DNA from 3 places in the Glutamicibacter sp. FBE19 genome. Region 1 is predicted to be linked to each of the others. Evidence: riboswitches for the same ligand, from Rfam matches in the RefSeq annotation. Region 1 holds a riboswitch; each other region holds the start of a gene.

Region 1 (7,401 bases):
GAAGTAAGCGCAGCACATATTCGACCAGGCCTTGGCGCATGCCGCGTCTAAAAATTCCGATGCACTCAAGCAGGGCCTTGATCGGGCGTTCGCCGGATTTCACCTCGGCTATGAGCGCGTTAATGTGTTTGCGTGCGGACTTCGGTTCGGTGCGCAGGAAAGCCAGTGCGTCGGCTTGGAGTTGTTCTTTCTTTTTACGCCCGGCTTTGCCCTCGCCCAGATCTTTGCGGGCTGAATGCAGTTTCGTGGCCGTGGCAGCGACCGGGCGTGGGTCGACGTCAGGATCCATGAATTGTTCGGCGAGCTGAGGCAACCACGGGGCGATGGGTTGACCTGCCTCATTCACCCCGCCAATCAAGCAGTCGGCTTGGATCAGGCGGGACGAAGCGGTGGCCCGTGGAATATCCAGCCAGTCCTGCAACAACCCGGAGGCACTATTAAAGTGGGTGCGGCCGGCGGTGGTGTGGCCGCGGGCTGCCTCGATCTGCTCGATCGTGGGGTTGGTGCCAGCGTCGGTGATGGCTTGGAACGATTCGCGGTCAATCTTGTGGGCACCGGTGCGGCGCAGCGCGTGGGCAGCCTGGATCTGCGCGCGGGTTTGCTGCTGTCCCAGGTGCTCGGTGAGCAGTGCAAAGTAGGCGGCGTGGCCGGCGGGCAGGTCGCCGGAAAGCACAGCCGTGGCCGAGGCAACGAGCCGGGCCGCCTCGGCCAGATCCTTGAGTGCTTGTGCTGTGCTCATGGGAACGAGCATGCCCCGCAGAAAAGGATCCGCGGGGCATGCAATGACGGTGTGTGGATAAGGCTAGCGGTCGGCCTCCACCGGCAGCCAGAGCTCGCAGGTCGCGGTGCTGAAATCAGCGGCCCGATCGAGCACGGCGACAATGGACGGGCCGGGACGCAAACGCCACGGATTGGACGGGAACCACGCGGTGGCCGTGGAGGCCCAGAGCTCCTGCAGCGCCGCCGGGTAGGGGCCCGACACGCTGAATACCGCCCAGGCCCCGGCTGGAACCTGGATGGAATCCAGGTCCTCGGGCACCGGGGCGTCGGCTGGCACCGCAACTCCGTGCAGGTAGGTCAGCTCGCTGCCTTCGCGGTAGTCCGCATCGACCTGGTCGCTGACCTGCAGCAAGCCGGCAGGATCGGCGGCCGACAGCGCCTTGAGCCGGGCATGCTCGGCCACCGGTATGGAGGCGATGTGCTCCTGGATGTGCGGGTTGGCCCCGTGGTGGATCAGCGGGACGCGTGCGGCGTATCCGATGAGCTTGAAGTTTTCTCTTTGCGCTATTCGTGCATCCATGGGGCGTTTCCCTTCGACGTTCAGGCTGAACCTGATGATTGGCTGGCTTCGAAGGGGGCCGCCATTCTCGCGGATTTCACCCACGGATGCGCCATGCACGGACCGGATGGCCCGGCCGAAAGCTTCGGCCGAGCCGTAGCCGTAGCGGATCGCGATAGCTAAGAGGTCATCCCCGGCGAGCAGGTCCGCGGCGGCCAGGGACATGCGCCGGCGGCGGATGTATTCGGAGACCGGCATGCCGGCCAGCGAGGAGAACATCCTCCGCACGTGGTATTCGGTCGTGCCTTCGCCGCGCAGCAAATCCGCGAGGCTGATCTCGGCGTGCAGGTTCGCCTCGATATGCTCGACGAGCCGATTGAGAATTCCGATCATGTTTCCACCCTTCCCCAATTACTATTCCGTGGAGAAGGGGCGCGCCGCCCGATTATTGCGGTTCGATGCGATCAGGCGTTTTCCAGGGCCTTTTCGCGCACGGTGCTCACAGGCCGGGTGGCCCGGGCGGCGGCCAGGCCGCGTTGAAGATCGGCGATCAGATCCTCGGTCTCTTCGATGCCCACCGAGAGGCGGACCAGGTTGGCCGGGATTTCCAGCTCGGTGCCGATCAGCGAGGCGTGGGTCATTTCTCGCGGATAGCAGACCAGGGATTCCACCCCGCCCAGGGAGACCGAGAGCTGGAAGTACTCCATGGATTGGGCGAAGGCGCGGGCGGCGGCCTCATCTTCCAGGGCCAGCGAGACGATCCCGCCAAAACCGCGCTGCTGGCGGGCGGCCAGCTCGTGCCCGGGGTGGGATTCCAGTCCCGGGTAGTAGACCCGGGTGACTTCGGGCTGCGCATCGAGCCAGCGGGCCAGGGTATCGGCCGAGGCGCAGTGGCGCTCCATGCGCAGGCCCAGGGTTTTCAGCCCGCGGGCGGCCAGGTAGGAATCCTGCGGGCCGGCCACAGCTCCGCCGGCGAACTGCTGGTAGCCCACCGCTTCGGCCAGGGTCTGCCCGCGGAAGATGTGGTCGGCCACGATCACCGCGCCGCCGAGCACATCGGAGTGCCCGCCAATGTATTTGGTGGTGGAGTGGACCACCGCGTGGGCGCCGAAATCCAGCGGGCGCTGCAGATAAGGAGTGGCGAAGGTATTGTCCACCACCAGCAGGGCGCCATGCTCGCGGGCGATGTCCGCCCAGCCGGCCAGGTCGGCGATGCCCAGCAGCGGGTTGGAGGGGGTCTCCACCCAGAGCAGCGCGGTGTTCGGGCGCACCGCGGAGCGCACCGAATCCAGGCTGGTGATATCCACCGCCGAAGAGGTGATCCCCCACTTGCTGTGCAGCTTGGAGATCAGCCGGTTGGTGCCGCCGTAGCCGTCGGCGCCCAGGATGATGTGGTCGCCCGGTTCGAGCACCGCGCGCAGCAGCGCGTCTTCGGCGGCGATGCCGGAGGCGAAGGCGAAGCCGGCGGCCCCGCCTTCCAGGGCGGTGAGCTGGTCCTGGAACCCGTCGCGGGTGGGATTCGAGCCGCGGGAGTATTCATGTCCGGAGCGCAGCACGTTGATGCCGTCCTGGATGAAGGTGCTGGTCTGGTAGATCGGCGGCACGACCGCGCCGGTGTGCGGGTCCTTGTGCTGGCCGGCGTGGACGGCCTGGGTGTTGAAGCCGCTCATGATGCTCCTTGGGTTTGCGGGGCCAGGGCCTTCTCCAGTGCGTGGTCAAGGGCCTGGGTGAGATCGGCGAGCAGGTCGGCGGGGTCTTCCAGGCCGACCGACAGGCGCAGGGTGGCGGTGTTCAGCCCGGCGGCGGCCAGCTGCTGCTCGGAGAGCCGGCAGTGGGTCATGGTGGCCGGGTGGGAGATCATGGTGCGGGTGTCCCCCACATTGGCGGCCAGCGAAATCAGTTTCAGCCCGTCGATCAGCGGGGAGACCAGCGTGGGATGGGCCAGCTCGATGGCCAGCACGCAGCCGGTGCCCTTGGGCGTGATCTTCTTGGCCAGCTCGTGGCTCGGGTGGGTGGACAGCGAGGGGTGGTGGATGGCCACAATGCCCGGGTGCGCCAGGAGCTCGCCGATCAGCGTGGTGACGCTGCGCTGCACATGTGCGGCGCGCACCGGCAGGGTTTCGATGCCGGCGAGGATCCCCTGGGCGCTAGCCGGGGCGAGGGTCGGGCCCAGGTCGTGCAGGAATTTGGAGCGCACCAGCATCGCGTAGGCGGCCGATCCGTGGCGCTCAAGCAGCGAGGTGTTGTTCAGCCGCACGCGCGGGGCGGCGATCTGCGGCCAGCGGGCGGCGTCGGAGAAGTCGAATTTGCCCGAGTCCACGACGATCCCGCCCAAAACAGAACCGTGTCCGGCCAGGCCCTTGGTGGCCGAGTGCACCACGATGTCCGCGCCGAAATCCAGTGGCCGCACATTCAGCGGGGTGGCCAGGGTGTTATCGACCACCACCGGGATGTTGTGCTCATGGGCGATGGCCGCGATGGCGGGAAGATCGGCCACGGTGCACAGCGGGTTGGAGACCGACTCCAGGAAGAACGCCCGGGTGTCTTCCTCGATGGCCCCGGACCAGGCGGCCGGATCGGCCTGGTCGACAAAGCTGATGCGGATGCCGAAGTCGGCGAAGGTGTCGGTGAACAGGTCCACGGTGCCGCCGTAGAGCGAGGAGGAGGCCACGATGTGCTTGGGTCCCTGGGTCAGGGCCAGGAGGGACAGGGCTACCGCGGACTGGCCGGTGGCGGTGGCTACCGCCTGGGCGCCGCCTTCCAGCGCGGCCACTCGCTGCTCGAGGATCGAGACGGTGGGATTGCCGGTGCGCGAGTAGGTGAAACCGGCCTGGCGCAACGCGAACTTCTCGATCGCTTCGGCATGCGACTGGAATTGGTAGGCTGCGGAATTGTGCAGTGGCGGCAGCATCGGGCGGAAGTCTCCGCTCGGGCGATATCCGGCGTGGACCGCGTCGGTTCCTTGGCTCATAGCTCCTCCTCGTTCTCTGCGAGGGAGTGCACCGATAGGCATCGTGTGGCAACACGAAGCACATCACGCAAAAGCGCGTTCGGAACTGCTCCATCGTTCCTGGCATTAGCACCTTTCGGTTTCCCGATGGTTGCTGCGACGTCAACGAGCCAGATCTCTTAGTCGCTCTTGATGGTTTGTTGTTCTTCCATGGTTGGCCACGGGCCGCAAACGGCGCAAGCGCCATCGGGCGGCCAGCTTCATACAAGGCCGCCAAGCTTCATATGTCGTGAACTTGTCATGATGACGCGGTGGCTGGCACCACTTTATGACGCATCACTTTGAGCAGAACCTGCGTGATTTCAAGGTTTTTGCCGAAGTTTATGACGATAGACCGGTACTCGATGACCGGGAGTTACGCCGTGGGCGGCTCAGCCGAGCACCTCGACCCCAAAGCTGGCGACCACCGCACGGACTTCTTGCAGGTAGCGCTGGGCCTGGTCGGTCAGCGGAATGGCTGCGTGGTCAATCCAGCCGATCTCGATGCGCTCCTCGATCGCCAGCGGGATGGCAACGATGGAGGGATCAAGCTCGTCGCTGATGATGCCGGTGGAGATCGTGTACCCGCCCAGGCCGATCATGAGGTTGAAGATGGTGGCGCGGTCCGAAACCTGGATTTCGCGTTGGCTGGAGCGCGTGGAGAGCACCTCCTCGGCGAAGTAGAAGGAATTATTCGCGCCCTGGTCGAAGGTCAGCCGGGGCAGGTCCTCGAGGTCTTCGAGGGTGACCTGGTCCCGGGTGGCCAGCGGGTTGCTGCGCGAGATGAAGATGTGCGGATCAGCCAGGAACAGCGGGTGGAAGGCCAGCCGGGATTCGCGCAGCAGCTTGTCGATGACCTTGCGGTTGAAGTCATTGCGGTACAGGATCCCGATGTCGCTGCGCAGGGTGCGCACGTCCTCGATGATCTGTTCGGTGCGCGTCTCGCGGAGCGAAAACTGGTACTCCTCGGCGCCGCTGGCCTGGACCATCCGGACAAAGGCGTCCACCGAAAATGAGTAGTGCTGGGTGGAGACGCCCAGCAGGCGCCTGGCGGAGGGCCGTCCGAGGTAGCGGTGCTCCAGCAGCTCCACTTGCTCCAGGACCTGCCGGGCGTAGCCAAGGAATTCTGCTCCTTCGGCGGTGAGCGTCACTCCCCTGGCCGAGCGCACCAGCAAGGTGCGCCCCACCCTCGATTCAAGCTCCTTCATCGCCGCCGACATGCTGGGCTGCGCGACGTAAATCAAGTCGGCGGCAGCCGAGATGGACCCCTCGGAGGCTACCGCCACGAAATAGCGCAGCTGCTGCAGTGTCAAGCCATTTGTTCCCTGAACCATAGCCAGAGTCTATATGAATCCATAGTTATATCGAGTTACCTGATATCAAGAATCACCCTGCATGATTGACGCAACGACTTCCCCTCGGCCTGCCCAGGCCTCCCAAATACAGATTGGCCATCATGGCAGACGAATTGAATTTCAGCATTAGCACCACCAGATTTGACGAGAATTACTCCCCTTCGGCGAATTCGCGCACCACGACAAACTTCGCTAATTTGGCACGCGGAGAGCGCCGCGAAGAGAACTTGCGCAACGCCCTGACGATGATCAACCGCCGGTTCAATTCCTTGGCTCACTGGGACAATCCCCAGGGCGACCGCTATTCTCTTGAATTGGAAATCATTTCCGCAAATGTGCATTTTTCTGCCGATAATACCGACCAGCAATTTCCTCTTTTAGAAGTGCTTGAAACCACGATCGTGGATAAACTCACCGGCACTCGGTCCCAGGGCATGGTCGGCAATAATTTTTCTTCTTATGTCCGCGATTACGACTTCAGCGTTGTGCTCCCAGCATCGTGTAATGACAGCGGATCTCCGGTGCTTCCCGAAGATTTTGGTGATCTCCATGGACAGCTCTTCCAGCATTTTTTGAACTCACAGGCATACCGTGAGCGTTTTGCCCAGCTGCCGGTGGTCTGCATCAGCGTCTCCACCTCCAAGACTTATTTCCGCACTGGCAACAGCCATCCAGTGCTCGGCTTGGAATACCAGCAGGACGAGAACTCGCTCACCGATGCGTACTTCGGCAAGATGGGCTTGAGCGTTCGCTACTTCATGCCGCCGGGTGCCGTTGCGCCACTGGCCTTTTACTTCCGTGGCGACCTGCTCAACGATTACACGAACCTGCAGCTGATTAGCCTGATCAGCACCATGGAGACCTTCCAGAAGATCTACCGCCCGGAGATCTACAACGCCAATTCGGCAGCGCCCTCCGTGTACCACCCGAGCCTGGGCGCCGAGGACTTCTCCCCTACACGCGTTTTCTACGACCGCGAAGAACGAGCCCAATTGGGCAGGATCCAAGGCAAGTTCACCGAAGAGCATTTCATCACCCCAAATCGCCAACTGCTCGATCAGTGGTCCTCCTCCTACCAGACTCCCGTCGCCTAAGACTCCGAAAGATTCCTCAATGACTTCACCACTTATCCCCGCGTCGATCGTTGGCAGCCTGCCCAAGCCTTCGTGGCTTGCCGAACCTGAAAAGCTATGGTCCCCATGGAAGCTTGAAGGCGATCAGCTGCGCGAAGGCCAGCAAGACGCCATGCGTGCTGCGGTCCTCGAGCAGACTCAACGCGGCATCGACATCATTAGTGATGGCGAACAGACCCGTCAGCACTTTGTCACCACGTTCATTGAGCACCTGAGCGGTGTTGATTTCGAAAAGCGTGAGACGGTGCGAATCCGCAACCGTTACGACGCGAGCGTGCCTACCGTCGTTAGTGCCGTAGAACGTGAAAAACCGGTTTTTGTCGAGGACGCAAAGGCCATTCGTTCATTCACTGACAAGCAGATCAAGTGGACGTTACCTGGCCCGATGACCATGGTGGACACGTTGTATGACGCTCACTACCAGAGCCGTGAAAAGCTCGCTTGGGAGTTTGCGACCATCCTGAACCAGGAAGCGAAAGAACTCGAAGCTGTTGGTGTGGATGTTATCCAGTTTGACGAGCCAGCCTTTAATGTCTTCTTTGATGAAGTTGCTGACTGGGGCATCGCAGCGCTGGAGCGTGCTTGCGAAGGTTTGAAGGCAGAAACCGTTGCGCACATTTGTTTCGGTTACGGCATCAAGGCCAA
Region 2 (7,401 bases), on a different contig from region 1:
CGAGCGCGGAGCCGAGGAGCCGACCAAGAAGTCCGTGGTCTTCTGGGGTGTGGCCACCGGTGCTGTTGCCGCAGTCATGCTGTTGGCGGGTGGCGATCATCCGGCCGAGGCGCTCAACGGCCTGAAGAACATCACGATTGTCTCGGCCTTGCCGTTCGTGATCGTGATGCTGCTGTTGTGCGTCGCACTATGGAAGGACCTGAGCCGCGATCCGCTGATCTTGCGCGGCAAGGTGGCCCGCACAGTGCTTGAGCAATCGGTGACCCAGGGCGTGGACCGGCACGAAGGCAGCCAGTTCAGCCTGATGACCACCGAGATTCCCATCATCAAGCCGGCCGGGAAGCCAGAAGATGGTGTGGTGGATTCAGCTCAGGTGATAGTTACCGAGGCTGTTGTGGAACCGTCCACGGATTCTTCCGAATCCAAGGATTCCTAGCTTTAAATAGTCGAAGCCACGTCCCGCGGGACGTGGCTTCGACTATTTAAAGCGGATTTTCTTCAGTTGCGCTTTAGCGGCGTGCCCGGCAGATTGCATTGATCTCGGGAATGCACGGTTCATTCTGCAGGCTGGTGGTGTCACCCAGCGTGGTTCCTTCAAATAGCTGCGTGAGCAAGCGGCGCATGATCTTGCCCGAACGGGTTTTGGGAACATCCGGTACCAGCAGCACATCGCGCGGCTTGGCAATCGGGCCTATCTGGGTGGCTACCGTGGAACGAAGTTCAGCTATGAATTGTGCCTGGCGCGCGGCGAGCTGCTCATCAGGGTTTTCGCCAATCAGCGACTTGTCCAGGGGCACCACGAAGGCGGTGGCCGCATGTCCGGTTTTTGCATCCGGGGTGGGGCAGACTCCGGCCTCGACGACGCCGGGGTTGGTGACCAGCGCAGACTCGATTTCAATGGTCGATAACCGGTGCCCGGAAATATTGATCACGTCATCGGTGCGGCCCAGGATGAAAATATCTCCATCCTCGTCAAAACGTGCCCCATCGCCTGCGAGGAACCAGCCTTGCTGGACGTACTTCTCCCAGTAGCTGGTGTAGTAGCGTTCAGGGTTGCCCCATACCGTACGCGCCATGGACGGGCCGGTGCGGGTGATGACAATATTGCCCTGGGTGTTGGGCTCAACTCGCTGTCCCTGGGCATCAACGATGTCCACGGAAACGCCCGGCAGGGCACGGGCGGCGCATCCTGGCTTGAAGTAGTCGTCGGTCGGCAAAGGGGAGAGGACCGTCGCCCCGGACTCGGACTGCCACCAGGTATCCACCATCGGAATGCCTGCCGGGGTATCGCGGCCAAGCTGTTCGCGCAGCCACCGCCAGGCCTCCGGGTTAACCGCTTCGCCAACGGTGCCGCCGACGTTGATGGAGGACAGGTCGTAGGATTTGGGAATGCCCTCGGGGAACCAGCCCATCAACGAGCGGACCAAGGTCGGGGCCGTGTAGTAGCTGGTGACCTTGTAGCGTTCGATGACTTCGAAGTGGCGTCCGGGATGCGGCGCGTTGGGCACGCCTTCATAAATCACCTGGGTGACGCCGTTGGATAGCGGTCCATAGATCTCATAGGTGTGGGCCGTGATCCATGCCAGGTCCGCGGTGCACCAGTGCACGTCATTCTCGCGCTGGGAGGCATCCGGGTTGGCGAAGAGCATGTTGTAGCTGGCGGCAGCCTGGGTCAGGTAGCCACCGGTGGTGTGCACCAGGCCCTTGGGCTGTCCGGTGGTTCCGGAGGTGTACATGATGAACAGCGGAGTTTCAGAGTCGAAGAACTGCGCTTCATGTTCGGTGGGCTGGGTGTCGACAACATCGTGCCACCAGACGTCGCGGCCTTCGGTCCACGGGATCTGATCGCCGGTGCGTCGAATGACCAGCACTTTTTCGATCTCATTCTCGCCGGAGACCGCTTCGTCGGCATTGTCCTTGACCGGCACCGAGGCGCCGCGGCGGAATTGGCCATCGGTGGTCACCAGCACCTTGGCCTTCGTGTCTTCCACGCGGAACTTCAACGCTTCGGCAGAGAATCCGCCGAAGACCAGCGAATGGACGGCGCCGATGCGGGCGCAGGCCAGCGTGATGACGACGGTTTCGATGAGGACCGGAAGGTAGATGACCACGCGGTCGCCCTTGACCACGCCCAAGGATTCCAAAGCGTGGGCGGCCTGGCTGATGCGTTCTTGCAGGTTCTTGTAGGTGACGGCCACCCGGTCGCCGGGTTCGCCCTCGAAATACAGTGCGACCTTGTCTCCGCGGCCGGCGGCCACATGCCGGTCGGCGCAGTTCACCGCGGCATTGAGCTTGCCACCCAGATACCAGGAGATCTGCGGTCCGCGCTTGGCTTCCGGGTCAGCTGGGAGGATCTGGCTGGTGGTATGCCAGCTGGTGTCCCAATCAAGGAGGCGTGCCGCGTCGTCCCAGAATGCTTGGCGTGCTTCCTCAGAGGCAAATGCAGAGGTTGGTGCCGATTCGATGGTCATTACAGAGTATTCCTTGGAGTGTCTATTCGGTGGCTGGTTTGGTACTTGATCGCTAGTGCCCTCGGGCCCGGGGCTTTTATGGCGCGGCGTTCGGAGGCAGCGAGCAGGGCAACGGCAAGTATTCCGAGGAAGGCCAGGTGTTGCTTGTGCCCTGGAGGTTCTTGGCCGAGGCGAATTGCCGGTCTTTGCCCATAGCCCGTTGTGGCTGCGAGCCTGAAAGCGCGGTGCGGCTCTGTGCCGTGGTGGCGAATCTGCGCGAGAAATTGACGAGGCCGGCGCCCAGTGCCATGGACGCGAGGCCCAGGTACTGCATTTGAGGCTGCGCAAAGCACAGTGCCATGATCATCTCCATCGGTCCTGGCGGTAGCACCGGCCTATGGAAGGTGTCCTCCATAGGTGGTTGCTGCGGCGTCACTGAGCCAGATCTCTCGGCCGCTCGGGATGGTTACACGTCTATTACAGGGTTTCGAAGGAATTGAATGCAAATCTTGCGTAACATGAAAAATCTTCGATAACTGTGCCACATGCGCGGGATATTTCGTTATTTATTTCATTGAATGCCGGTTTGATCGATAATGGGCGAATATGGGCAATTCATCTTCGGCATGATGCGCCATTGGCTGTTCAACCTGCCGGTCATCCCGGAGCCGCCCAAGGTCGAAATGTGACTTCGTGGCTTGGATGCATCGGTTTATTACGGCTACAAATGAATGACGACCCATCCAGAGCGGCTGAGAGATCTGGCTCGACGACGCCGCAGCAACCACCCGAAAAGGGAGACGGTGCTACCGCCAGGACCGATGGAAAGAATTGAGGACTTTTAATGTCATTTGGCGAGTTGCCAAACACCTCCGGTTTGGACTTCAACCAGCTCAGCGATCCTTCGCAGGCTAGCGCCATGGGACTAGACGACTTCGAAGAGCAGCTGCCCACGCGGCAACTGCTCAAGGTCACCCCCGGCCCCGGCGCGGATGAGCAATACGACCGGCTGGCTGAAATCTTTCGTCCGGTCTTCGCGCAAATCGCCAGCACCGCCAAGGACCGCGACCGCAACCGCGTTCTGCCCTTCGAGCAGGTAGGCCTGCTCAACCGCGAACGTTTCGGCGCACTGCGCATCCCAGTTGCCGAGGGCGGATACGGCGCGCGCCTGGTCGACGTGTTCCGCTTGCTCATCGAGCTGTCCGAAGCCGACTCGCATGTCGGCCAGCTGTGGCGCGCGCATATCGCGTTCGTGGAAAACGTGCTGGTCCTCGACGACCAAAAGCTGCGCAGTAAGTGGACCGCCCGCATCGCCGCCGGGCAAATTGTCGGCAACGCCTACACCGAACGCGGTGGCAATGCCCTGGGCACGCTGAACACCAAGGTGAGCCAGATTGATGGCCGCTGGCTGGTGGACGGTGAAAAGTACTACTGCACCGGTACCATTTTTGCCGACTGGACCACCGTGGCCGTGGCCCACCCGGAACTGCCCGGGCGCCAGATCGCGGTAGTCTCCACCCAGCACAGCGGCGTCAAGATCCTTGATGACTGGGATGGCTTTGGCCAGGGGCTCACCGGCACCGGAACCACGGAGTTCCACCAGGTCCCGGTGGACACGTTCATGCCGCAGCAGAGCAACGACTCCGAAGCGGCGATCTTCCAGCTGGTGCTCATGGCCGTGCAGGCAGGTATCGCCCGGGCGGCCCTGAACGACCTGCGCATTTCGGTGCAGAACCGCACCCGCATCTTCACCACCGGCACCGGCGTTCCGGTGCACCGCGAACCACAGGTGTTGCAACTGGTCGGCGAGGTGTCCGCGGAATCCTTCGCCGCGGACTCGGTCGTGATCGGCGCCGTCCTTGAAGTCGAAGCCGCACTGGTAGATCCGGGGCTCAACGACGAAGAACGCTATGCGGTCTGCGAACTGGCCGCCAACCGGGCGCAAACCATCGTCCAGCCACTCGTCATCGGTGCCACCAGCAAGCTCTTTGACGGCCTGGGCGCATCCTCGACCAGCGTCATCTGCAACCTGGACCGGCACTGGCGCAACGCCCGGACCATCGCCACCCACAACCCGGCCATTTACAAGGCCCGCATTGTGGGGGACTACGAGATCAATGCGGTCCAGCCGCAACGACTCTCGGTCACCGGCGAAGACAGCAACCATCGAGCCCACGGCGCCTGAGCGCGAACCACTAATCTTCACCACTACCCAACCATGGCAAGGGGAACATCAATGAGCCAGCAGCGCGAAATTCTCTTCAACGCATTCGACATGAACTGCGTGGTGCACCAGTCGCCAGGCCTGTGGCGCCACCCGGATGACAAGGCCTCGACCTACAACACCCTCGGCTACTGGACCCACCTGGCCAAGGTACTGGAAAAGGGCAAGTTCGACGGCCTGTTCATCGCCGATGTCCTGGGTACCTACGATGTTTTCAACGGCACTAATGAGTCCCCGCTGCGCTCCGGCGCCCAGGCCCCGGTCAATGACCCGATGATGCTGGTCTCCGCCATGGCAGCGGTCACCGAGAACCTCGGCTTCGGCGTCACTGCGGGCACCGCCTACGAGCACCCCTACGCTTTCGCCCGCCGCCTGGCCACCCTGGACCACCTGACCAACGGCCGCGTGGGCTGGAATGTCGTGACCGGGTACCTGCCATCGGCCGCCCGCAACATGGGCCAGGAAGACCAGATGGAGCACGACGAGCGGTACAACCACGCCGATGAATACCTCGAGGTCGTCTACAAGCTGCTCGAAGGCTCGTGGGAAGACGACGCCGTGCAGAACAACAAGGAAACCGGGATCTATACGGACCCGGCCAAGGTGCACAGCATCGAGCACGAAGGAAAATTCTTCAAGGTGCCCGGAATCGCCATCACCGAGCCTTCCATCCAGCGCACCCCGGTGATCTACCAGGCCGGCGCCTCGTCGCGCGGCATCAAGTTCGCCTCGGAAAACGCTGAAGCAGTATTTGTCACCAGCCCGACCCGTGAAATCCTCAAGGCCACCGTCACCAAGATCCGCGATGCCGCAGAGGCCGCCGGCCGCGACCGCTACGATGTGAAGATCTTCGCGATGCAGACCATCATCACCGATGAGACGTCTGAGAAGGCCCAGGCCAAGTACGAGGATTACAAGTCCTATGCGGACGTTGAAGGTGCACAGGTCCTGATCTCCGGCTGGATGGGCATTGACCTGTCGGAGCTGAACCCGGATGAGCCATTGGGCGCCAACCTGAAGTCCAACGCCATCCAGTCCACCGTGGAAACCTTCCAGAAGGCCAGCGGCGACGACGGCAACCCGTGGACGATCCGCCAGTTGGCCGAATGGGTGGGCGTGGGCGGCTTCGGCCCGATCACCGTCGGCTCGGGCGCCGAGGTGGCCGAGAAGCTCATCGACTGGGTGGACTATACCGACGTTGACGGTTTCAATCTGGCCTACGCGGTCACCCCGGCAACCTTCGAGGACGTTGTCGAATACGTGGTTCCCGAGCTGCAGGCTCGCGGCGCCTACAAGACCGAATACGCCCAGGGCTCGCTGCGCAACAAGCTCTTTGGCGAAGGGGACCGGGTGAAGGAGACCCACCGCGCCGCGCAGTACAAGATCTCCAACCGCCTGCCAGCTAAGGGCTAGGCATCCCGCCTGAGGCCCTGGCCTCAAAATGGCATCGGCTCCCTCCACCTTGAAGGGTGGACGGAGCCGATGCCATTTCCGGAGCCTAGTTGGCGGGATTCACCACCATGGCAGATCCTCCGCCACGGCGCACCGGCTCGGCCGCCGCAGTCAGCGTTCCATCCTCATTGATCTGGACCGCTTCCACCGCGCCGATCTCTGCCTGCGGGGTGAAGGAGTCCCCGGCCGGGGTGAGCTTGTGCCCGAAGGCCTCCATGGCCGAACCGTACTGGGCGATGAATTCCGGTTCTGCGGTCACCGCTGCGGTATTGCGCTGCGAGGCCCGCGGGGCGGCGATGGCTTCGCTGATATCCATGCCCAGGTCGTAGCGGTTGAGCAGCGTCTGCAGCACCGTGGTGATGATGGTTGACCCACCGGGGGAACCGATGGCCATCACCGGCTCGCCGTCACGCAGCACGATGGTTGGCGCCATCGAGGAGCGCGGGCGCTTGCCCGGTTCAAGGCGGTTTGGATCTTCCGGGTCATAGACCGTGGAGAAGTCTGTGAGCTCATTGTTCAGCAGGAAGCCCCGCCCCGGCACCACCATGCCCGACCCTCCGGTCTGCTCGATGGTCAGCGTGTAGGACACGACGTTCCCCCAGCGGTCCACCACCGACAGGTGGGTGGTGGAGATGTTCTCGGTGTCATGCTCAACGGCCGGCTCAGCGGCAGCTGCCGGGCATTGGCCATCAAAATTCTCGATGTCGCCCGGGGCCACCGGCTTGGCGGCCGCCTGATCGGGGTTGATCGCGCAGGCCCGGTCGGCGCCGAAGAGCTCGCTGGTCAAGGTCTCGGTCGGCACATCCACAAAGGCGGGGTCACCCACGTATTTGCCGCGATCCGCATAGGCCAGCGCGGTGGCCTCGAAGTAGTGGTGCAAGGCGTCGGCGGGTTCCATGGAGGACAGGTCGTAGTTGCCCAGGATATTCAGCGATTCGCCAATGGTGGTGCCACCGCTGGAGGAGGGAGCCATGCCGAAGATGTCCAGCCCGCGATAGTCCACCGTGGTTGGCTTCTGCTCGGACACCTCATAGTTGGCGAGGTCCTCGGTGCTGACAAAACCGGCAGGGACCGGCAGCTTGGTGTCCTCGACCTTGGGCGGGGCCTGGACCGTCTGGGAGATTTCGGAGGCCAGATCACCGTGGTAGAACGCCTTTGGGCCTTCCTTGGCCAGCAGGCGATAGGTATCGGCCAGCTCGGGGTTCTTGAAGATGCTCCCCACCTGTGGCGCATCGCCACCGGGGAGGAAAAGCTTGCTGGTGGAGCCGAAGGCTT
Region 3 (7,401 bases), on a different contig from region 1:
GATATTCGCGCAGCGTGCTGCCCTCGTAGCCGGCCCACGTCCGTCCGCGCTTGCGCAGCTCGGGTACCACCAGGTCGGTGAACTGCTCGAAGGAGCCGGGGGTGATGGCGTAGGCCAGGTTGATCCCGTCCAATCCGGACTCGTCCACCCAGCGCTCGATTTCGTCGGCCACGGTTTGGGCCGAGCCCACCAGCACCGGCCCGATGCCGCCTACGCCCAGGTAGTCGGCAATGGCATTGGGGGTCCACTTCTGCTGCGGATTGGCGGTGGTGAAAATCGAGACCGCCGAACGGGCCGCATTGGTTTCCAGGTACTGCAGCTCCTCATCCGGCGCGTACTGGCTCAGGTCCAGCCCGGACCAGCCGCCGTAGAACGCCATGGCGCCCTCGCGCGAGGCATAGGACTGGTATTCGCGGTAGAGCTTCTCGGCTTGGGCATCCGAGTCGGCCACCACAGTAGTCATCAGCGCATAGATCTTGGCCGCATCCCGGGGCCTGCCGACCAGTTCGAACTCGTCGCGGATCGCTTCGGTCTGGCGGCGGGTGACCGCGGTATTGATCGAGTTCAGGAAGATGCCTTCGGCATGCTGGGCGCCAAAGCGCCGGCCGCGGGAGGAAGCACCGGCCTGGAAAATCGCCGGGGTGCGCTGGATGGATGGCTCGGAGAGGTGGATGCCGGGCACGTTGAAGTATTCGCCGTGGTGGTTGATCGGGTGCACCTTGGATGGATCGGTGTACACGCCGCGTTCGCGGTCCTTGATGACCGCGCCTTCCTCCCAGGATCCTTCCCAGAGCTTGTAGACCACGTCCATGAACTCATCGGCGATGTCATAGCGCGCGTCATGATCCAGCTGGCGGGTCATCCCCAGATTGCGGGCCGCCGATTCCAGGTAGCTGGTCACCACATTCCAGCCGATGCGCCCGCGGGTGAGGTGGTCCAGCGAGGAGAACTTCCGGGCCAGCGCATAGGGCTGCTCGTAGGTCAGCGCGCTGGTCACCGCAAAGCCGAGGTTCTTGGTGGCCGCGGCCATGGCGGAAACCTGCATGAAGGGATCGTTGAGCGGAACCTGGTCGGCATCCAGCAGGGCGGGACCGCTGGAGTTCTGGTACACGTCGTAGATGCCCAGCACGTCGGCCAGGAACAGCGCGTCGAAACCGCCGCGCTCCAGGGTCTTGGCCAGATCCACCCAGTATTCGAGGGTGTTGTATCCGTCGGCCCGGTTCTGCGGGTGGCGCCACAGCCCGGGGCTTTGGTGGCTGACGCAGGTCATGTCAAAGGCGTTGAGGTGGATGCGCTTGCTCATTGTCTGGTGCTTCCCTTCACTGTGGTGGATTGTGCCTGGCGCTGGGCCGTGCGCAGCAGCGCGAAGATGCCGGTGGCTGGTTGGCCCTTGGACCGTCCGAGCACCACTGCGGCGAGCAGGATCGCCAGCAGAACCAGTCCGCGGGCCAGGTCCTGCCAGAAGAAGGACAGCCCGATCAGGTTCAGCCCGTTATCCAGCAGCCCGAAGATCACCACGCCGATCAGCGTTCCGCCGACCGATACCCGCCCATAGCGGCTGATGGTTGCCCCGATGAAAACCGCACCGATGGCATCCATCAAATAGGCCTGCCCGCTGCCCGGAACATAGCCGTTGGAACGCGCGGCCAGCACCACCCCGGCGAATCCGGCGATCACCGCGCACAACAGATAGGCGCTAATGATCAGCGCATTGATCCTCAGGCCCGAGATCTTCGCCGCGCTGGGCTGTTCGCCGGCCATGGTCAGCTTGCGCCCGTAGCGGGTGATTCCCAGCAGCAAGGCCACCGCCACGGCAATGGATGCCGCGTTGATCACCGCGGCATCGACATCCAGGAAGTAGCCCCGCCCGATCACCGCAAACCCGTCCGGCACCAGCGGCGCCGAGAGGTAGATCGGCGCGCCGCCGCTGGTGAGCAGCTGCTGCACGCTGGTGCCGACAAACCACACGCTCAGCGTGGCCAGGAAGGCAGGGATCCGCAGGACCACGATCAGCAGCGCGTTGACCAGCCCGACCGCCAGGGCGAAGAGCAGCCCTCCGGCCACGGCCACCCAGGCACGATAGCCGTCGTGGATCAGCCAGGCACTGGCCAGGGCGCCCAAGTCCAGGGCCACGCCGATGGACAGGTCAATGCCGCCGGCCCGCACCACCAGGGTCAGCCCGATGGCGACCAGCGCCAGCAGTGCCACCTGCCCAAGGATTCCCACGAGGTTTCCCGCGCTGAAGAACACCGGGCTGAGCACCGAGAACACGATCAGGATCAAAGCCAAAGTTCCAGGTGCCATCAGCCGCGATGCCTGGAAGGCGCCGCGCTTCTTGGCGCTTGAGGCGGTTGGAGATCCAGGAGCTGGCGCCGGTGGCGCGGCCAGTGTTTGTGCGGGATTCATCGGTTCTTCCTTCCGCGCAGGGTCACGCTGGCCAGAACCAGCAGGATCAGCAGGCCCTTGGCCGCGCCTACCCACTGGCTTGCGACACCCAGCAGGGTCAGTCCGTTGTCCAGGGCGGCGACAAACACCGCGGCCAGCACGGTGCCAACGACGCTGACCAGCCGCCGTCGGGAGAAGATCATCGACATGTAGGCCACCAGAATGATGTCCAGCAGGATCTGCGTTCCAATGCCCGGGACGGCGGCCGAAAGCCTGGCGACCAGCAGCGTGCCGGCCAGGCCAGCCAGCGCCGAGCTGAGCACGTAGCTGGCCAGCCGGTAGCGGCGCGGGTCCAATCCGGCCACCTGGGCGGCCGTCGGATTCTGGCCCGCGGCGTAGGAGTTCACGCCCCAGCTGGTCTTGCCATAAACCCACCAGCCTAGTGCCCCGATGATGATCATGAGCCAAGCGGCCAGCGGGATCCCGAGGAAGACGCTGGCCCGGGCAGCCTCGAAAAAGCTGCCGGACACGGCGATCTTCAGGTTCTGGCTGAAGACCAGCTCCAGCGAAGCGGCCACGCCCATGGTGGCCAGGGTGGCCAGCAGCGGGCGCAATCCCAAGGTGACCGACAGGCCGTTGACGATGCCGATCGCGGTGGCCACCAGCACCCCGTAGAGCACCGACACCGGGCCGGGGGCTCCGGCGGCCGCGGCCAGCGCGGTCACGGTGCCGGAGAGTCCTGCCACCGCACCGGTGGACAGGTCGATGCCGCCGTTGAGCACGTCGTCGCCGCCAGCGATAATCACGATCGCGAGCCCCACCCCGGCGATGCCGAAGACCGAGGCCTGGGTGAGAATTGTCGCGATATTCGAGGCCGCCAGGAAAAACGGGGAGCCGAAAGCGAAAAGCAGCAGCACCGCTCCAATGCCGGCGTAGCCGATCCAGGCGGCCAGCCCGGGCTTCCTTCCTTGCGCGCTGCGCGCCGGCGCCTCGTTGGCGGGAGCAATGGCGGCGCTCATGCGTTCACCTCTTCTCGTGGTGTTCCGGTTCCTTGGCCGCTGGAGGCCAACTGCAAGATTCGTTCTGTGGTCACTTCGGCGGAGGGCAGCTCGGCGATGATCCGGCCGCGGTAAAGCACCAGCACCCGGTCGGCCAGGCCAACCACTTCTTCCAGGTCCACGCTGACCATCAGCGCGGCGGCTCCGTCCTGCACCAGCTGGGAAATCTGCGCGTAGATCTGCGCGCGGCTTCCCACATCCACGCCCGAGGTGGGCTGGTCCAAGACCAGCACATCGGACCCCTTGGCCAGCCAGCGGGCCAAGACGGTCTTCTGCTGGTTGCCGCCGGAGAGGCCCGAAGCCACGGCTTCGGGATCAGCCGGGCGGATATCCAGGCGCTGCACCAGCTCCTCCGCGGCATCCCGCTCCTTGCGCGCATTGAGCAGCCCAAGCCGGCGGCCGAGCTTCCGCAGGCTGGCGGCGGCAACATTCTCGCGCACGGTGTTGCGCAGGAAGATGCCATCGCGGTGCCGGTTCGATGGGACGTAGGCGCCGGCCCGGGCGACAAAGTCCGCGGCCGAAACCACCGGGCGGCCGTGCAGCAAGGCGGTGCCCGCATGCGGATGATTGCCGGTGACCGCGTCGGCGAGCACCTCGATGCCTGATCCCACCAATCCGGTGACGGCCACGATTTCCCCGGGAGCCACCGTGAGATCGATGCCCTCCAGCTTGCCAGCCACCGACAGGCCCGAGAGCTGGAGGGCCGGCTCGCCCTGGCGGGCGGGGGCCTCGCGCTGCTGGTGCGAGAATTCGTTGACCTGGCTGCCCAGCATCAAGCCGATGACATCTGAAATGCTGTCGCCGTGCGCAAAGCTGGCATCCCCGGCATTCCTGCCGTTGCGCAGCACCGTGATCCGGTCGGTGACCTGCTGCAGTTCCTGGAGATAGTGGGAGATGAAAATAATCCCCACCCCGCGATCACGCAGGTGCCCGATGGTGCCGAAGAGCTGCTCGACCTCGTCATTGGCCAAGGGCGCGGTCGGCTCATCAAGAATCAGCACCTTGGGTTCGGCCAGCACGGCGCGGGCAATCTGGATCAGCTGCTGCTGGGCAACGCTCAGCTCGTCGACAAAGGCCGCGGTGTCCAGCTCCTGGCCGGTGGTCCGCAGGATATCCGCCCGGGCCGCCTCTTGCACGGTGCGCTCGTGGCGCCATAAACCGCGGTTTCTGGATGTGCCAAGATACAGCTGTTCGGCGACGGTCAGGCGCCCGGCCAGGTGGCGGTCCTGGTGGATCACCTCAATGCCCAGCGCTTCGGCATCGGCCGGGCGCCGTATCTGCACCGCCTGTCCAGCAAGCTCGATCTGCCCCGAATCCAGGGTGTACAACCCGGTGAGGATCTTGATCAGGGTTGATTTTCCGGCACCGTTTTCACCTACCAGGCCGAGCACTTCCCCGGCCCGCAGCTGCAGGTGGACATCGTCCAGCACGGTGACGGCGCCAAAGGATTTGCCGATCCCGGCCATGCTCAGCAGCAGGCTAGATTCCGTTGTCATTGCGCACCTGATTCACGTTGTCCTTGTCCACAAAAATCGGCTCGGCGTAGCTGGTGCTTGGTACCTGGTCGGCTTGCCCGTTGAGGAACAGCGCAATATTCGTGGCCGAGGTGGCAGCAATCTGCTTGGTGGGCTGGGCGACGGTGAACTGGTAGGAGCTCTGCGGATTCGCGATCAAGTCCAGTGCCCCGGGTTCCGCGTCGACTCCATAGAGCTTGATGTCATTATCGGTGGGATCGATAGCCTGCGCGGCGCCGATCAGCGGCATATCCCAGCAGGACCAGATCGCATCCACTTCGCCTTCGGGCAGCCTGCGCAGCTGATCCTGGATCTGGTTCTTGGCATCTTCGATGGTGCCTTCGTACTTGTCCTGCAGTTCCGGGGTGATCTTCTCGATATTCGGGTAGTCTTCGAGCACCAGGTTCAGGCTGTTGTAGCGGATCCGGCAGGGCGTCACGCCCGGGAAGCCGTTGAAGACCAGGATCTTGCCCTTGCCGTGCAGGTCCTCGGCCATGGTGCGAGCCAGGGTGGTGCCGACGTTCCAGTTATCACTGGTGACGTTGTTCTTCGAGTACTCGCTCTGGAAGTCGATGGTGAACAGCGGAATTCCTGCAGCATCCACCTTGGCCAGGGCCGGGGTGAGCGTCTGGGCATCGCCCAGGATCACCACGATGGCATCGGGCGACTGGGTAATGAGATTTTCCACGTCCGAAACGTGCTTCTCGTCCTTGGCTTCGGCCTGGGTGGCAATGACCTCTCCGCCGAGCTCCTTGATGCGTTCTTGGATTTGCTGATACACCACGCGCGAGTAGTCGTGCAGGATGTCCTTGGCCGCGATGCCCACTTTTTTGCCCTCGATCGAAGGAACATCGTCGAGCTTCTGTTCGGTTTGCGGGTTGCTGCTTGGCGCCACGGCCGGCGCGGCTTCGGGGCGTGGTTCCTTCAGCGAGCAACCGGAGAGCAGCGTGGTTGCTGCGAGTGCGGCAGCCACAAATTTCAGGGTGTTCGGGCGAGTGCGAGTCATGCCGTCCCTCTCTTGGACATATCGAACCGAGGGATCCCGAACAGAAGTTCACGCTTCTTGCCCCGGGAGCTCCATCGAACCTGGCGTTAGCACTATCTGCAGGAGGCAGGCTTGCTGCGGCGTCGTGGAGCCAGGTCTCTCAGCCGCTCTGGATGGGGTGTTATCCGAGTCAAGCATTGATCCCGGGAGCTTGCCATCAACGCGTCACTGGAGGGAACACTGCGTCAGATCTCTTCACAAATCCCGGGCTGGCAAGGCTGGGAGGCGGCGGGCAGGCGCTAAATCAGCGTCATATTTCCGCATATTACGGCGTCTAATTCACATTGTTCTTGGCGTGAGCACCCCTGACCCGCACCAGCCCATCATGGCTTTGGCGTAGCAGGCTGGCCGTTTCTGAGCTCCCTTAAAAACAGTGCACCGCGCCATCAAGGAAGGGTTCGATGATGGCGCGGTGCCCGGGGTGTATTCAGCAGTGCGCTAGAGCAGGACCGCCCCCAGGATCCAGACCGTTGCAAAGGCCGCGGTGCCCTGGATTGCCGTAGCCACGCTGAGGGTCTTGTATGCAGTGATCACCGGAATCCGGCTGAGCTGCGAGACCACCCAGAAGTACGAGTCATTCGCGTGCGAGACAACCATCGCACCGGCACCCACCGCCAGGACGCTGAGCACCATTCCCAATTCGGAATCCAGCCCCAGCGAACCGAGCATCGGCGCGACCAGCGCGGAGGTGGTCACCATCGATACCGTGGACGATCCCTGCGCCGACTTCAGGGCGGCGGCAATCAGGAACGGCACCGCCAGGCCCAGGCCGAGTCCGCTCAGCGAGTCGGAGAGAATCGTGGTCAGCTCCGAGGCGGCCAGCACCGCGCCCAATGCGGCGCCAGCCCCGGTAATCAGCAAGATCGGGGCAGCGGTGCGCACCGATTCGTGCATCTGCTCATTAAAATCGCCCAGCTTGTTCTCGCCGCGCAACAGCAAAGTGGCCGAGAGCAGGCCGAAAATCAGGGCGATCACCGGCGTGCCGAGGAACGAGAGGACTTCAACCAGCGTTCCCCCGCCCAGCGGCTGGGATGGCAGCTTGGCGATAGATGAGGCACAGATCAAAACCAGCGGCACCAGGATCGGCAGGAAGGCCAAGGCCGGATGCGGCAGCTTGCCGAAGCTTGCGCGCAGCTGCTCGTAGTCCAGGTCTGCCAGATCATTCTCGTCTTCCGACGGCAAGGCGGTCCATTGGGACTTGTTGAAGCGGCTGGCATAAAACAGGCCGGCCAACGCGGAGATGGCTGCCACCGGAAGGCCAACGGCAATGATCAGCCCGAGGTTATCGGCAATGCCGATGCTCTCGGCCGCCGCCAGCGGGCCGGGGGTTGGCGGAACCATGGTGTGCGTGGCGTACAGGCCGGTCATCAGCGCCACCGAAGTAGCCAGCCCCGATACG

The links. Region 1 has a riboswitch for S-adenosylmethionine ahead of H6F58_RS12085 (aminotransferase class I/II-fold pyridoxal phosphate-dependent enzyme). Riboswitches for the same ligand answer to the same signal wherever they lie in the genome.
Region 2: linked by a shared signal. The riboswitch ahead of acs (acetate--CoA ligase) and the one ahead of H6F58_RS12085 (aminotransferase class I/II-fold pyridoxal phosphate-dependent enzyme) in region 1 are both predicted to bind S-adenosylmethionine.
Region 3: linked by a shared signal. The riboswitch ahead of H6F58_RS00495 (substrate-binding domain-containing protein) and the one ahead of H6F58_RS12085 (aminotransferase class I/II-fold pyridoxal phosphate-dependent enzyme) in region 1 are both predicted to bind S-adenosylmethionine.

Annotation. Positions count from the first base shown of each region.
Region 1 is NZ_JACKQN010000007.1:41,481-48,881, forward strand. It holds gene H6F58_RS12070 (HNH endonuclease signature motif containing protein) at 1-739, opposite strand, end outside; gene H6F58_RS12075 (AraC family transcriptional regulator) at 803-1,672, opposite strand; gene H6F58_RS12080 (cystathionine gamma-synthase) at 1,744-2,949, opposite strand; gene H6F58_RS12085 (aminotransferase class I/II-fold pyridoxal phosphate-dependent enzyme) at 2,946-4,250, opposite strand; SAM riboswitch class I at 4,338-4,428, opposite strand; gene H6F58_RS12090 (LysR family transcriptional regulator) at 4,661-5,602, opposite strand; gene H6F58_RS12095 (DUF1852 domain-containing protein) at 5,725-6,717, shown strand; gene H6F58_RS12100 (methionine synthase) at 6,737-7,401, shown strand, end outside.
Region 2 is NZ_JACKQN010000004.1:226,871-234,271, reverse strand. It holds gene H6F58_RS09270 (BCCT family transporter) at 1-436, shown strand, start outside; gene acs (acetate--CoA ligase) at 510-2,798, opposite strand; SAM riboswitch class I at 2,817-2,919, opposite strand; SAM riboswitch class I at 3,187-3,278, shown strand; gene H6F58_RS09255 (acyl-CoA dehydrogenase) at 3,295-4,635, shown strand; gene H6F58_RS09250 (LLM class flavin-dependent oxidoreductase) at 4,687-6,087, shown strand; gene ggt (gamma-glutamyltransferase) at 6,173-7,401, opposite strand, start outside.
Region 3 is NZ_JACKQN010000001.1:109,747-117,147, reverse strand. It holds gene H6F58_RS00515 (LLM class flavin-dependent oxidoreductase) at 1-1,303, opposite strand, end outside; gene H6F58_RS00510 (ABC transporter permease) at 1,300-2,406, opposite strand; gene H6F58_RS00505 (ABC transporter permease) at 2,403-3,404, opposite strand; gene H6F58_RS00500 (sugar ABC transporter ATP-binding protein) at 3,401-4,939, opposite strand; gene H6F58_RS00495 (substrate-binding domain-containing protein) at 4,923-5,963, opposite strand; SAM riboswitch class I at 6,032-6,122, opposite strand; gene H6F58_RS00490 (GntP family permease) at 6,441-7,401, opposite strand, start outside.